3 regions of the Sporosarcina sp. resist genome follow, and region 2 is predicted to be linked to each of the others. Evidence: riboswitches for the same ligand, from Rfam matches in the RefSeq annotation. Region 2 holds a riboswitch; each other region holds the start of a gene.
The links. Region 2 has a riboswitch for cyclic di-GMP ahead of H7992_RS04930 (methyl-accepting chemotaxis protein). Riboswitches for the same ligand answer to the same signal wherever they lie in the genome.
Positions count from the first base shown of each region.

Region 1: another riboswitch for cyclic di-GMP. It lies ahead of H7992_RS20515 (sensor histidine kinase); the one in region 2 lies ahead of H7992_RS04930 (methyl-accepting chemotaxis protein).
Region 3: another riboswitch for cyclic di-GMP. It lies ahead of H7992_RS07795 (methyl-accepting chemotaxis protein); the one in region 2 lies ahead of H7992_RS04930 (methyl-accepting chemotaxis protein).

Region 1 is NZ_CP060287.1:4,257,806-4,262,879, reverse strand. It holds gene H7992_RS20515 (sensor histidine kinase) at 1-1,104, opposite strand, end outside; cyclic di-GMP riboswitch class II at 1,157-1,238, opposite strand; gene H7992_RS20510 (CalY family protein) at 1,838-2,452, shown strand; partial or broken gene H7992_RS25170 (hypothetical protein) at 2,614-2,742, shown strand; gene H7992_RS20505 (midas domain-containing protein) at 2,770-3,441, shown strand; gene sipW (signal peptidase I SipW) at 3,389-4,000, shown strand; gene H7992_RS20495 (hypothetical protein) at 4,034-4,933, shown strand.
Region 2 is NZ_CP060287.1:990,249-995,322, reverse strand. It holds gene H7992_RS04930 (methyl-accepting chemotaxis protein) at 1-1,186, opposite strand, end outside; cyclic di-GMP riboswitch class I at 1,390-1,500, opposite strand; gene ltrA (group II intron reverse transcriptase/maturase) at 2,072-4,057, opposite strand.
Region 3 is NZ_CP060287.1:1,540,674-1,545,747, reverse strand. It holds gene H7992_RS07795 (methyl-accepting chemotaxis protein) at 1-1,183, opposite strand, end outside; cyclic di-GMP riboswitch class I at 1,293-1,378, opposite strand; gene H7992_RS07790 (S66 family peptidase) at 1,939-2,928, opposite strand; gene H7992_RS07785 (YpdA family putative bacillithiol disulfide reductase) at 3,506-4,495, shown strand; gene lepB (signal peptidase I) at 4,616-5,074, opposite strand, start outside.

The DNA of each region.
Region 1 (5,074 bases), 1.8 Mb from region 2:
AGTACTTACAAGACGTCTCATATTGAAGAGACCGATACCTTTTTCATGCTGGCCTTCGGATATGTGCGAATTAATTCCGATTCCATTATCATGAATTTCCAATACAGTTTTCTCGTCCAGTATAGATAATCTGAGTTCAATAGCCGTGCACTGGCCATGGCGAACGGCATTTCCGCAAGCTTCACAAATAATTCTATAGAGTGCTTGTTTTAGTTCGCTTGATAGTAAAGCTTCATCACCCGTTATCTGATAATCAATTCGTATATCACTTAACCGTGAATACTCGTCAAAATAGTTTTGCAGCCAAACTTGAAAAGATTTTTCGCCATTCTTCGTCGAGTTGAGACCGTATATCGTCGACCGTAGTTCCTTTAATGTAGTGTTGGCAGATTGTGAGAGAAATTGATATTCATCATTCAACTCAGTACTTGTCATGCCTTTACTTTTTGTTTGTAAACTGTGCAGAGAATATACAATACCGACCAATCTTTGTGAAACACTGTCGTGAATTTCATTGGAGATACGATTCTGCTCCTTAATTACAATCATTTGCTCCTTCATTGAATCTGTATGAATTCTTTCGAGCATTATTTCACTAAGTTCGGCTAAAAACTCAAATGGGCGATTAAAGAGCAATGTTTCTCTAGACTCACTTGAACCGGAAATCTTAACTCCAATCACACCGGTAGTAGTGGAGGTTCTAATTACTTTCATACCGTACCAATCCTCGTTAATCTTACTGACAAACAGTTCTTTCTCCAGGCGTATAGTATTCCATTGTTTTCTTAGGCTAGTTTCAATGTGGGGATTACTCGTAGAAGATGTTAGGTAGCTATTTTGATGATTTACGTCGGTCAACCAAAAGAATGCTTCTCCACTATGTGTAAGCTTGATGATAGCTGCCATTATTTCATTCATTATAATTTGAGGGCTTGAATTATCCATTAGGTGGTACAGCGATATACCGTGCTTCAATGTATCTAGATAGGTATCATTCGTTTCGATTGGTTTATTAGTAGCGCATGCTTGTACCAAATCCAAAGCAGAAGCTTTCTGAGTGTATCCTCCTAATATATCAGCTAGAATCTTTCTGATTTTTGTCACACCCTCTCATTTCATAATAAAAACCCAATCAACTTGAACATAATGTCCAAGTGTAATTAGGTCGGTTGCACCAATAACTCCATACATCCAAGGTGCCCATATAGAGGATGTATTTCACAGTTTCCGTAAATTATATTCTTTTATATAGTTCAGTATAACCAAATTACATTGAATATGACGTCATCTCCTGCGGTTGAAGAGGTTCTTTTTTTTTGTTATTAACTTGTATTTTAGCGAATTAAGACTTTTCAGTTACTTGTTACCTATCAGTAAATCAATATTAAAGGTTACTTCTATAAGATAGAGCTATTACTTCCGAGTTAGCTATTCATTAACAGAAGTAGAAGTGAACTGGTACAAAAGTGCACCGACCCTACACTAAAGTAGAAAATCGAAGTAGACAATCGATATCAGAAAATTACTCTTTAGAGTGAGGATGCCCGACTGGAATACTCCTATACTAAAAGTAGTTACAAAAATGGTAACGAGCCGAAATAAGCATTGGAGGAGATTTCCATGAAAAAGTATGACACCTACTAAAGGGGTGTCAACGATCACAACAGCTGCCAAACTATGAAAATGGTGCATGCAATCAAGGCTACTTTATCAGGTGAAAATGAACTCATACCTTAGATCGAAGAAGAAAATAATTTCTTCCAAGTCGCAGGGAAGAACAAAAGAACAAGCATTCAATAAAAGCGAAAAAATACAAACTAATTGGAGGAAATTAAAAATGGGTATTAAACAAAAGCTTGCAATGGGTATCGCAACTGGAGCATTGGCTGTAAGTATGATCGGCGGGGGAACATATGCTTATTTCAACGACGTGGAAACAAGCACGAATACATTCGCTGCCGGTACACTGGATTTATCGCTAAAACCTGAAACAATTATCGATGTAAAAAACATTAAGCCTGGCGACTGGATGAATCGTGATTTTACATTGAAAAATGACGGCACACTCGACATATCCAAGGTATTACTTAAGACAGAGTATACAGTAACAGACAAAAATGGTGATAATGTAGAAAACTTTGGAAGTCATATCCGAGTTAACTTCATGTGGAACCACGATAAATCAATCACGGGACCGTGGACTGGACTGGACAACGTGGTTTACCAAACAACTCTTGCTGAGTTACAAGGTATGACACCAGATGCCGTTGCAAATAAAGTCTTTGTCCCATACCTTGAAGAAAAAGGCGGTTTAAAAGCCGGCAATTCTGACACGCTGTCCGTACAATTCGAATTTGTCGAGAACGACAAAGATCAAAACGAATTCCAAGGTGATTCTTTAGAGCTTAAATGGACATTTGATGCACAGCAGACAAAAGGGGAAAAGAAATAACATATATCCCGGGAGGAGAGCACTTCTCCTCCTTCCTTTTATTTCATCAATCAACCAATGCTCTTCCTTATATATATTTCTCAACATATAACACTATTTTATGTTTTGAGGAATATACGTAAGAAAAATCCAGTGGTAAAAAATCGAAAGGCGGGATCAGGTTGAAAACCAGCCGAAGGCGCAAACGTAGGAAAAAGCATCAAGGTCCATTTCTGACTTTAAAATTGGCACTCATATGTTATTTAGTCATCTTTAGCATTAGTTATATTTCGTCTGACACATCCGCATATCTCAGTAGCCAGTCGGAAGTCTCCCAGATGATCACTGCCGGATGGGAAGTCCCGGTTGTACTTATGAATCAATGCGGTGAGGAAATTGAAGAGGATGCTGTAACGGGTGAGGAAATCAAGATCGACCGTGAGAACATAGATAATAAGCCTAAGGAAGAAAACGATAAGGACACGGTATCGGGTGAGGAAACCGAAGTCGACTGCCTAGACAAAGATGATAAGACTAAGGAAAAAGAAGAGCAGGATGCTGTACCAAGCGATGTCGATTGCAAGCGCGAAGATGGTAAGTCTGTTGGAGAAAACGAACAGGATGCTGTATCAAGCGAGAAAATAAAGGCCGACTGCAAGAATATAGATGATGAATCTAAGGAAGAAATTGAAAAGGATAAGGTCATAGAAGGTGAAGATGATAAAGCAGATTCGGATGCTAACAAAGAGAACGAGCAGCAGAAGCCTGAAGATGATGGTCAAAAACAGCCGGACATCAAGGATGGATCTGTTGATGAATCTACTGAAAAGAAACCGGATGAAAAGGATTCTGTAGAAAGTAAGGCTCCAGAAGACAGCTCTAAAACAAAGAATGAAGCTGAAGTGAACGCTGTCGTAGAACCAGAAAATAATACAAAGAAAGTAGAAGGTGATACAAATGAGAGAGAAGAAATTAATGAAAAAGAAGAAACGAATGAAGAGGATAAGTAGCATCGTCTCAGGCATATTGATGGTTCTGCTGATTAGTGTCGCTTCCGTAGTGGTCTTCACGAAAATCTCAGGCGGCGAGCCACAACTTTTCGGTTACCAACTAAAAACTGTTCTGTCGGGATCCATGGAGCCGGGAATCCTAACAGGCTCGATCATTGCTGTGAAACCGGCTGAAGATAAAACCAATTTTAAAAAAGGCGACGTCATCACATTCCAGGAAGCAGAAAATATTTTGATCACACACAGGATTACTGAGGTGGTCAAAAGTGGAGACTCCGTACTTTACCGGACAAAAGGCGACAACAACAATGCAGAGGACATGAATCCAGTTCTGTCTGACAATGTGGTAGCAGAGTACACCGGTTTTACAGTGCCTTACGTAGGGTACTTCATTAACTTTACCCAGTCGAAGAACGGTGCGCTTTTGCTATTAATACCCGGATTCCTGCTGCTTATCTACTCGGGGTTTACGATTTGGAGAGCACTTGGAGAAATCGAATTGGCTCCGAAAAAAAAGGTGAATATAGTGGGGGAAGATGGCGGAGAAAGTTCTTCCTGAATCAATCGCTAAGATATGTAAGGAGGCATTATCATGAGCAAACTGTTTCGACTTTTTCCGGTTCTTCTATTGATTAGCGGAATCTGTTTCTTTCCTATGACGAGCGTATTAGCAGATGGTGAAGACAACATGGGCAATGCTGATATAGACATCAGCATTTCACCAAATGATACGTTATTTGATATCAGCAATATGAAGCCTGGGGACTGGGCACCTCGGACCATTACAGTCAAAAACTTAGGTAGCAAAGATTTTGCCTACCAAATGCAGTTAGAAAACAGTGGAGAAAAAAAGCTGTTCAATGAGCTACTGCTGGAAATAAAAGCCGACGACAAGGAATTGTATCAGGGCAAATTGGCTGCATTTAAATCTCTGCCCGCAAGAAAACTTACACGCGGCAGCGGGGAGAATCTGGACATCACTATTCGTTTTCCGGAGCACCTTGGAAATGATTTTCAAGGCCTTGGGGCGGCATTTGTTTTCACTTTTACGGCGGAAGGAAGAGATAACCCGGGGAATGGAGGAGGCGATAACCCAGGGGGCGAAGGAAGCGATAACCCTACGGAGGGAGGAAGCGATAACCCTGCGGAGGGAGGAAGTGATAACCCTGCGAATGGAGGAAGCGATAACCCTGCGGAGGAAGGAAGTGATAACCCTGCGGAGGGAGGAAGTGATAACCCTGCGGAGGAAGGAAGTGATAACCCTGCGGAGGGAGGAAGTGATAACCCTGCGGAGGGAGGAAGCGATAGCCCGGCGGTTCAAGTCACAATACCAGGACAGATCGACAGCGGCGTTCCAACAACAGCCGGGTTCAACTTGCCTGCCACGTCAACAAATATATTTAATTTGATGTTAGTTGGTTCTGTACTTGTGGCAGGTGGAATTGTGTTGATGATCATCAGGCATTACAGAAGGATGAAAATAGCTCAATAGACACGTAAATGACTCAAATGGCTAATTGGTTAAAGAGAAACTTTTGAGAAGCTGCCTGTGCATGGCGTATCGTGCCTTGGTAGCTTTTCTGTTTTTCGTCAAAACTGAAGTGAATATGAGATGAATCAACACATCCTTTAT
Region 2 (5,074 bases):
CTGCCAGCTCCTCAGATGTCGCAGATAATTGTTGAGATTCCTGTGAAATTTTACGAATAGTTTCTTTCAAACTGTTAGACATGGTATTGAAATTATCGCCCATATCCCCGATTTCATCATTCGCTTTTATTGCAACTTGTTGAGTCAAATCACCTTTTGACATCGCTAAAGACAAATCACTAATTTTTTTAATGCTCTTCGTTATACGTAAACTCATAACAATAGATGCGATTACAGCTAGAATAGCAAAAATCCCACCTACAATGAAAAGCATAGTTCGTATGTAAGTCGCCGTACTTAAAATTTCGGCCTTCTTAATGACAGCAATATACTTCCAGCCATCAATTTCTGAAGTGATTGTGTTCAATACATAGTCTTCTCCATTTAGCTCAGTTTCAAATGGGCCGTCTTTGCTTAAATCTGTTAGTTCCGGAACGTTTAGTTTAGAAATTGGTTGGAAGTTCAAATCGGGATTTTTGGGGTGCGCAAGGATTGTTCCATCTTCTTGCACAAGAATGACATACCCATTTTTGCCGATACTAATTTCCTTGATAATACCTGTTAAGCCTTCCAAACTTACATCCAGGCCTAGCACACCTGTTTGTTTGCCATCTTTTTCAATCGACACTACATTACTGACGATAATTCCCTCTATACCAGTTGCCTCATAGGCACTTGTTAATTTTACTTCTCCTGGTTCTTCAATAGCAGCGGTATACCAAGGACGGTCTCTAGCATCGAAACCAGCTTTCACGGGCCCCTCCGGATATTGAATATAACCTCCATCCGATGTACCCATATAAACATAAGGGGCCTTAGGATGACTATTACTAAATTGAGCAAACACATCGAAGATAGATTTTTCCTTTTCTTCATTTTTTGAAGGTGTCATATCAATGGAATCTTCTCCCGCTATATCTTTATAAGATGTAATACTTGAATCAGCGTTTAAAACGGCTGGGTCATTTGCTAGTAATTGGACATTTTCCCTAATCGTTTCAAAGTATAACGAAATTCCATTGTCCACCTGTTTAATTTCTTTCTCACTAAAACTGATATAATCGTCCTTGGTTTTTTGGCTAACTATTTTATTTACTGAGACGCCAACAAATACAATCGGTACTACCGATAGCAATAAAGAGAAAACTAATAACTTTGTTCTGAACGAAAACCTTCTCTTATTCATTTTCCACATTTTCCTTCCCTTAGTAGTGAATCAAGCGTAAGGCGCCTGCCACTTCAAAGATTTTAAATTATTCACTTCAAGAATATTTTAATCCTTTCTAACTAAGTCTTTTCGCCAAATTCATTCCAGGTGGTTTTACACATAAAAAAAACTATTCTATTCAATATAGAATAGCCAAAGGATTATATATATTAATCCATAAATTTGGTAACCAGGCGATCATTGTTTAGATTGTAGGACTTTTGATTAATCTCTAAACTTTAGACCCTAAGCTTTGCGTCCTGCCCTTTCAGAACAGTTTGCCTTTAACTTCTATAGTTTTATTTTTAAATTACCCTCACTTATAATCTCACGTAACTCTACAAACTTCAAGACTATTAGACTATTAGACTATTAGACTATTAGACTATTTATAATTATTAACCTGTGATAAAAGATTTATAAGAATGGATCAATATCTTCAGAAAAAAACGCCACTACCAAGAAAGTTACGACGTTGTTGAACAATCCATCAGTGAGTACTGCATTACGGCACGCTGAATATTACGATATGCAAAGTACATTAGATGCTTACTATGAGCCTGTTAAAATATATCCTCATTGTAGGATATTCCGAATTTCATACGACATAATCTTACTTTTCGGTGTTTAACTCTGAGCTTGTCAGACTATGTTTTTCAATCATAGTAAATGTTTAGACCCGTAATAACGATAGGTAACCTACTAAGTGTAAAACTCTTTCGAGTTCCATTCTCTTTTCGGCTTTCCCCCGTCCCACACCGTGCGTGAGACTTTCACCTCACACGGCGCTCCCTCGAAAATTATGTTTTCTTTACTATTCAATCATGAATTTCCCTTTGGACACTCTGATTTTCATTTTAGTATTTAGAACAACGTTAGTTGTTCATTTCTAACCTGGTTGGCAACAATATTTCGTTTGATTTCTTTTTCAATGATACAATTGTTCCCCACTAACATTCTTAATTTGTCCAACTTTTGAATGGCTTTCTTATTCAGATTAAGCCTTATCAGAAGAGCACTCATTGTTGTTGCTTTTGTTGCATGTATCAGATAGTGAACGTCTGATTTGATTAACGTTAGGTTTTCGTAGCTATCGTCACGTGTTATTTGCCACGGTATTTTATGATGACAATGCATATCTAATAGATCTAACTGTTCTCCAGTAATCGAACATTTTCCGTTCTGAGCCACATAAAGTGACATGCGATTGTCGTTGTATTCTACCGTCGCCCTGCCTGTTAATATAGGGTGTTCTCGTAACCACTTAAGTTCTGTTTCGGATACATTTGTTAGATTCTTATGAATTAACTTTCGTCCTTCTTCAGTGTACTTATTGATGGCATTACGTTTCATCATTGGATTTTTATTTTTGACATCCGCGAGATGAAGTATTGGCCTTTTCATGAGATACCGAATATATTTGTTCCTTCGCTTAACATATTTCGCTATCCCTTTGTCTTTGCCCATATATTCGCCATGTCTAGTAAAACAATTTGTGTTCTTGTCGTTCGGCTTGCTTTTGGGAAGACGATTGTACATTTGTTTCTGTATGTCGTACCCTGTTCTTCTCAAGTCCAGATTCACATGCGTAGCAATTTCATAATAATTATGTATACCAATTATCATGCTGTTGTACTTCGCTATTTCCTTAATACGGCTTGAGTTGTTTAGGGGTTTTTGTATCTTCTTGATTTGCTTAGCTAATTTCGCTTTAGCTGTTTTTATTGCTTTTGGGGACATGTGTGTTTCCGCCACGTACTTTGTTTTACCTGTTTTGGTTTTGCCTTTTTTAGTTGCTTTAAGCGTAAATCCTAAGAATTCGCTCTTTTGCTTCTTTAGGTTTGTTACCTTTGATTTCTCTTTTGAAATTGGTAACTTCAGACGCTCTTCAAGCCACAATTGCACCGCTTTAAATATTTTCTCTGCGTTAATTCGTGAACCTGTGAAGATTTTGAAATCATAACGTACAATGTACATTGGCTTCAACTTAGTTTTCTTCAAAGCTCTGTTGTCTCTACCTGTTCTACCTTCTTTGTTTTTATATTTGAAACTGCATCGGGTTTTCGCTGTTTCCCATTGGTCGCTTATCCACCAGTCAAACTCATTGAGATTGACGTTAGCTAATAGGGGACTGAGTATCCCCCCTTGAGGGGTTCCCTTTGTGGGATTGACGATTGTCCCATCTTCCAATTGTATTGGTGCCTTTAATATCTTTCGTAGTACTACAAGTAGCTGTTTGTCTTGTATCCCAAACGTCCATAATTGACGCATCAGTTTCACGTGATTTACCTCATCGAAGAAGCTTTTAATGTCCACATCAACCACATATGTTAGGTTTGTTTGGTTTATCTTGAAATTTGCATCTGCGATAGCGTGTTCTGCACTTCTGTTCGGTCTAAAACCGTAGCTTCTAGTGTTAAATTTAGCCTCACAGATTGGTTCCAAGACTTGCAATATACATTGTTGGATGAGTCTATCCCAAAGCGATGGTATTCCGAGAGGTCTCGTTTTTCCATTTGGTTTAGGTATTTCCTTCCTGCGAACTTTGTTTGGTTGGTAGTTGTTAAATCGATTTTCAATATTCTTTAGAAGTTGATCTTGTGGCATCCGTTCAATCTTCTCAATAGTTATTCTATCCACCGAAGGTGTGTAACTTCCTTTGTTGCGCTTAATATTTCTGTAAGCAAGAAGGATGTTCTCCTTTGATGCGATAATTCCCATGAGCTGTTTGAACTTTTTTCCTTCGTTAGACTTTTTGTGCAATTCATCAAACACTGCTTGCATACCATAATATTCTGCATGCCTGCTTTTATTGTCCTTGAGTATTCTGTCCTTAGGTTGTTCATTCATGGTCTATCACCTTCCTTCATAAGAATTTAGGTGACCTTTTGAGTCACACCAGAATCCATGCAAGGATTGAATAATAGATATTCCTTCCATAATTTTCGACTTGTGGCTGTTCCTCCTTCTCTCATTACAAGAGCCGTCATCGGTTGTGCCACTACTTTCATCGGTCATTAAAACAGTTCCCTCGTTTATACGTTTCCTGTTTAACTTGAGGTACCCCTCGCTCTAACGAGCAACGTTGACCGCTTCCGACGTTCCTTTCCGACTATCATTGTTTAAACTTAGGTGTCTCCTTTTCTCCGTGTCTAGCTCCGCAGCCTGTAACTGCGTTAGGATTTACTCTCCGAAAGAAAATTCCAACCCTTTAGACAAGCGATATTTTCACGCCCGATTCATTTCTAAACCGTACTTCTATCGAAGTTTACCTTCGGAGATTTGTCAGCCATTGGTATGACATTCTCACCATATTTAAACGACAGAGAGTATTCACTACAATTCCATTGAGGTTATTACTCCCTTTGGCTTTCGGTTACCTTTACGGCACTACGGTAGTTTCAACCTTCATTACCCAGCTATGGTTGCCCTAGCCGACTGCAATCGACTAGAGGTTAGGGTATCTTACTGGAGAAGCTTCAAGGCGTTACCCTATCTTTTCATTCTCTCATCGAAAAAGTTTTTCTCTTTGTAACTCGTGTTTGAGTTACTTAGAGCAGTTCTCTCCCCGTAAAGTTATTAGCTTTACTTTTGAGAACAACGTCTCGCACCATTCGCAAGTTCGTCAGTCCTCAGCGGACATTCTCACCATAGATATTTTATAGCATCCCGGCCTATCACAAACCATATCCATAAAAGAACTTAGGTTTGTTTCAGCCGACTTCGCCTAGCTTCATACACTATTAATCTACTAATCTATGAGTGCATGTAGGAGTATTAGATAAGTAGTTTCAGCTCAACATGACGGCTTTCATTCCTACTTTCAGTTAATCAGTTGTTGTCACTAATGTGACCCTCCTATTTCAT
Region 3 (5,074 bases), 550 kb from region 2:
CAATGTCGCTAATCTTATTAGAATTAGCATGTAAACCATTAATAGTTTCCTCTATTTGTTCTACAGATGTATTAATTAATTGCATTTGATCAATCACCTGTTGGACAACCTTATTTCCTTGTTCAGCAGCAATTGAGGCCGTCAGAGACGATTCAGAAGCCGTATTGGCTGAATCAGCGATTTGTTGTATTCCCCCCGCTGTTTCTTCCATCGCAGCAGCTGTTTCTTCAGTCATCACCAAAGAAGTTTCAGCATTTTGAGCGATATTCTTCATTTCTTTTGAAACGTTTGTTGAACTAATATACGATTCTGTCGCATTCATAGTTAGCTGATTGGCTGATGATGCAACGTGATCAGATGTATTTCTAATGTTTAATATGACATGTTGCAAATTTGAAACCATTGTTTTTATCGATTGTGAAAGTTGTCCAACTTCATCATTTGTAATCTGAAGATCAACATCGTTCAATTCTCCATTTGCCACTTGGTCTGCAACAATGACCACTTTTTTAAGTGGTAATAAAAGCCGATCAATTGTAAAATACAGCAATACTAATAAGATTAAAATTCCGATTACTGCAATAATAATCTGTTTTGTAACACTTTTTTTTATGATGGTATCAATATAATCCGCAGAGTAATCAATTCCTAACACTGCAATTGTATTTCCGCTTTCATCTTTAAGAGGGCTGAAAACTGTTCGCCATGATCCGAATGAGTCCTCAAAAATAGTTGTTACCTCTGATTGATCATTTTTAATTGCGAGCTTAGCAGTATCTACATGAACAGGAGCAAGATCAGTAAACAATTCCCCCGCTTCATACGCTTCATTCAAATTTTCAGTATAGCCGATAGGAGTGACGCCATTATCCTCCATCTCCCATATATAACTCCAAAACATGATTCCCTGTTCTTCCCTTATGCCATCCAAGGTACTTTGCATTTTCAAAAATTCAGGATCGTCTTCCCCTTGAACTTTCAATAGACCATCTATATCTTTGGAATCTAGGTTCATGGCTGTCAATAAGCCAACACTTTTTAACTCTTGTTCTAGGTCATTTTCTAACTGGCCGTTCAATTGAGAAATACTTTGTGTCGTTAGAACAGAAAAAAGTGCTAAAACAATAATAGAAACTGTAAGTAAAAGTTTATACTTTAATGACATGTTTTTAAAAAAACTCATAATAATTATTTCCTCCTCTTCAATTTTTGTATCTTTCTTTACACATAAAAAAAGCCCATTTCACAATGAAATAGGCAAATAAAAAAACTAGACTATTATCTAGCATTTCTTGAGCAGCTCAGCCGTCATAGTAATAATTACTTTAGACCTGTAGCTTTGCGTCCCTATTTTTCAATAAGTTTGCCTATAACCATCAAAAAATATACCACATAGTCTAATAGATGGCAATAATAAGTACCAAAAGATTCATAGGATAGTATAATGACGCCACTTAATGTCCTACTTTTAAAACACCAAACTAGTATATAGTCATTGGTGAAAAAAGAGAAATAGTGTCTTTACTCCCCCGTCCATATTTATTTTCCGCTGTTTTAAATTGTTACATCAATTCTTTTACAAGGATAGCATTGCTGGAAATTTCAATATCAAAAGTATTCTCATTTTTGGTAACTTCAACTTTTCCTCTTCCAGGTAAGTAGCAATGCCTAATATGCTATAGAAAGGTGTTGCTATGAAAACGCTATATAAAAATGCGAATAGCTTGCTCGACCTATCTATTTGTTTATCCTGTTTCATCAGATTCATCTTGCCCTTTTACTATTGAGCATTTTTACTTTTTTCCACTAACCTGCCCATTTGGTGCAATAAACAACAAATTACATAATTCAACATTTCAATAATCAATTTGTTGTTATTGCTTATCGTCAAAAATTATTTCTATTTCTGTTAAACAAAAGTTTTAGATACTGAAAATTTCACAACCATTTTTCCGTGCAAAATACTTTTTTGGAACCTGTATCTAACTTCACTTGTTTGCCAATAGCAAATGGATGCATTGGATGGGTGTGGCACGTATCGAACTCAGCTAAAATGGGAATATCCATCCCATCTAATTGCTCTATCAGTAGGTCCAATGGCTGCTTGCCAGTACCTAAATCATCATACTGTTCATGTTTACCTAAAATAATACCAGCAACTTTATCAAAAAACCCTTGCACTTTTAGCATTGCAAAATTCTTCTCAACAATTGAGGCATTTTTCATACAATCCTCAATTAATAAAATATCGCCTTGTTTAATTGTAGGGAAATAAGAAGAGCCAATAAATCCATACATCGAATTCACATTGCCACCTATTAATCGTCCTTCTGCAACACCACTATGTCCAGTCACCCACTTATTATTAAAAAGCGTTTTCTCTGTCGTTTTTTCTAACCAGTTCACAGGCTCATCAGACCAAAATGGAGACATTGGCACTTCATAAGGTAGCTCTGTCTCTTTCATAAAATATTGTTCGAAATATTGATAAGTATCATTTACTAGTGGTTCAAATTCACCGAACGAAGGTATTAAAGCAGGTCCATAATATGTTGAGATACCTGTTTTTGCATAAAGGGCGAGTAAAACAGCCGTTGCATCAGAATACCCAACGACTAGCTTTGGATTTTGCTTAAATGCTTCATAATCAATATATGGCAGCATGCTATTTGAGTTCGTGCCACCAATTGTGGACATAATCATCTTTATATTCGGATCTCTTAATAGCTCATTTAGTTCATCTGCGCGTGCTTTAGGTGAACCGGAACGATAAACATCAGACTGTCCTGTCAATTTACCTTCTACAATAACAAACCCTTTTGATTCTAAAAATGCTTTTGCACGTTCAAACCGTTGCAACGCAGTAACAGTTGCGGGTGAAGATGGTGTGAAAATACCGATTGTATCTCCCTTTTCTAATCGTTTCATCATTAATTATCCCCTTTTTTCATAATTTAGATAGCCCAAAAAACTTAAGAATTTTCAATTTAATAGTGAAGTATACAACTTTAATCTTGACTTATAATCACGAATACTTGTTATTATACTCCATCTATTTAATAGTTTCTATTAAATTTCAGAATAATCCATTTCCTAACATCCGATTCACTATATAATCATAGCTTCCACTGTTTTTTAATTCCTTTGCTAAATCAAGGTGATTTTTCTCGTTTTGTGCTTTGCTTTCTTCCCATTGTCCAGTTATTGCATGAAAATCGTATAGAAGTCTTGCTGTATCACCTAAATCATGCAAACTTTTCATGCTCGGTATGTCTGAATGAGGCAAGGTCTTATAGGATAGTTCGCTAGCAAAATATATGAACTCCTTTTCCAGTGCGTAAAACAAGTTATATACAATTAATTAAGTATTTCTTCCCACTCGTCTGAGCATACTAACGGGCAAGGCTTATACAGCATTGTTGCATTATTCATGCATGCAACATTCCTAAAAAATTAATGCTTTTAACCATTGTTTATGTAAAACTTTAAGGAGGATATTTATTGTATGTATGATGTTGTTATTATTGGCGGTGGTCCGTGTGGCTTATCAACGGGTCTTGCTCTACAAGAAAAAGGACTTTCTTATGTGATTATTGAAAAAGAGGCGATTGTCAATTCCATTGTCAACTGTCCATTACACATGACTTTCTATAGTACTTCTGACCGCTTAGAAATCGGCAACATTCCATTCCTATCTCAAGATGTCCGTCCAAATCGAACTGAACTATTAAAATATTATCGTCTTGTAACTGAGAGACAAGAAATTAATATTAAGTGCTATCAAAAGGTTAATTCTATTTCAAAGAATGCAGCATCCTTTACTATCCACGCAGAAGATCGTAATGGCAACACCATTCCTTACGAAGCGAAGATGATTGTTATTGCAACAGGAATTTTCGATACGCCAAGACAACTAGGTGTAGACGGAGATAATCTAGCGAAGGTATCACATTACTATAAAGAAGGTCACCTCTATTATGGACAACATGTTACAGTTGTGGGTGGTAAAAATTCAGCAATTGAAGCTGCTATTGATCTTTATCGTAATGGGGCCAAGGTTACACTTATCCATCGTGGAGAAACTGTCTTAGAAGGCATTAAACCATCGTTGTTATTAGATATGCGTAACCTTCTTAAAAAAGGAAAAATTGATTTTCATCCCAATTCCAGTATTGCTGCTATCGATGAATCAACTATTCGCATAAACTCTTCTGACGGAACAGTTACACTTCAAAATGACTATGTATTTTCCCTCATCGGTTATCAACCCAATATCTCTCTGCTTCAAAGCATTGGAATTCAAACTGACCTCTCTTCATTAGTTCCTTCCTTTAATCAAGAGACATATGAATCAAATGTCAAGAACGTTTTTCTTTCTGGTGTTGTAACGGGTGGCATTACAAATCGTGTTTACATTGAAGACGGACGCTTCCATGGCATGAAAATTGCAAATGAAATTGCACAACGTCTGTCCTATGTTCAAAGTAACTTATGATGTTAAAAGCTCACCAAATCACAATGATTGTGACTTGGTGAGCTTTTTTCAATTACAGACGATTTAAATTTAAACTATTTATGATCCCCTAAATAATAGGCTATCAGGCATATTATTTTATTATTCAATTCCATATCCTATTACTTTCCCTTCCACTTGGCTTAATGATAAAGGTCCGAAGTGACGGCTGTCTATACTTCTCCACCACTGGTCCCCCAGCACAAATACTGTGCCTTCTGGTACTAAAATGGCTTCCATGCTTTCTTCAAAATCTTCTTCAGTCATAGAGGAATTTTGAGAATCGACTGTTTCCAAATACTTTTTTTTATTCATTCCTCTTACGGTTGGAAATGAATAAAAAGACTCTAGTTTCATTTCATCAATATATAGCTGACCTTCTCTAATTTCAATTCTCTCTCCTGGTAAGCCCACAACTCTTGATATATAATTCCCTGCTAGATTTAAATTTGGATTTCCATTTGAATACTTCGGTGTTGCAAAATAAATAACGTCCCCGCGTTGAAAGCCAGAGACTCTTGGCTCTACTACAATTCTTTTTCCAGTACCTATTGTTTCATA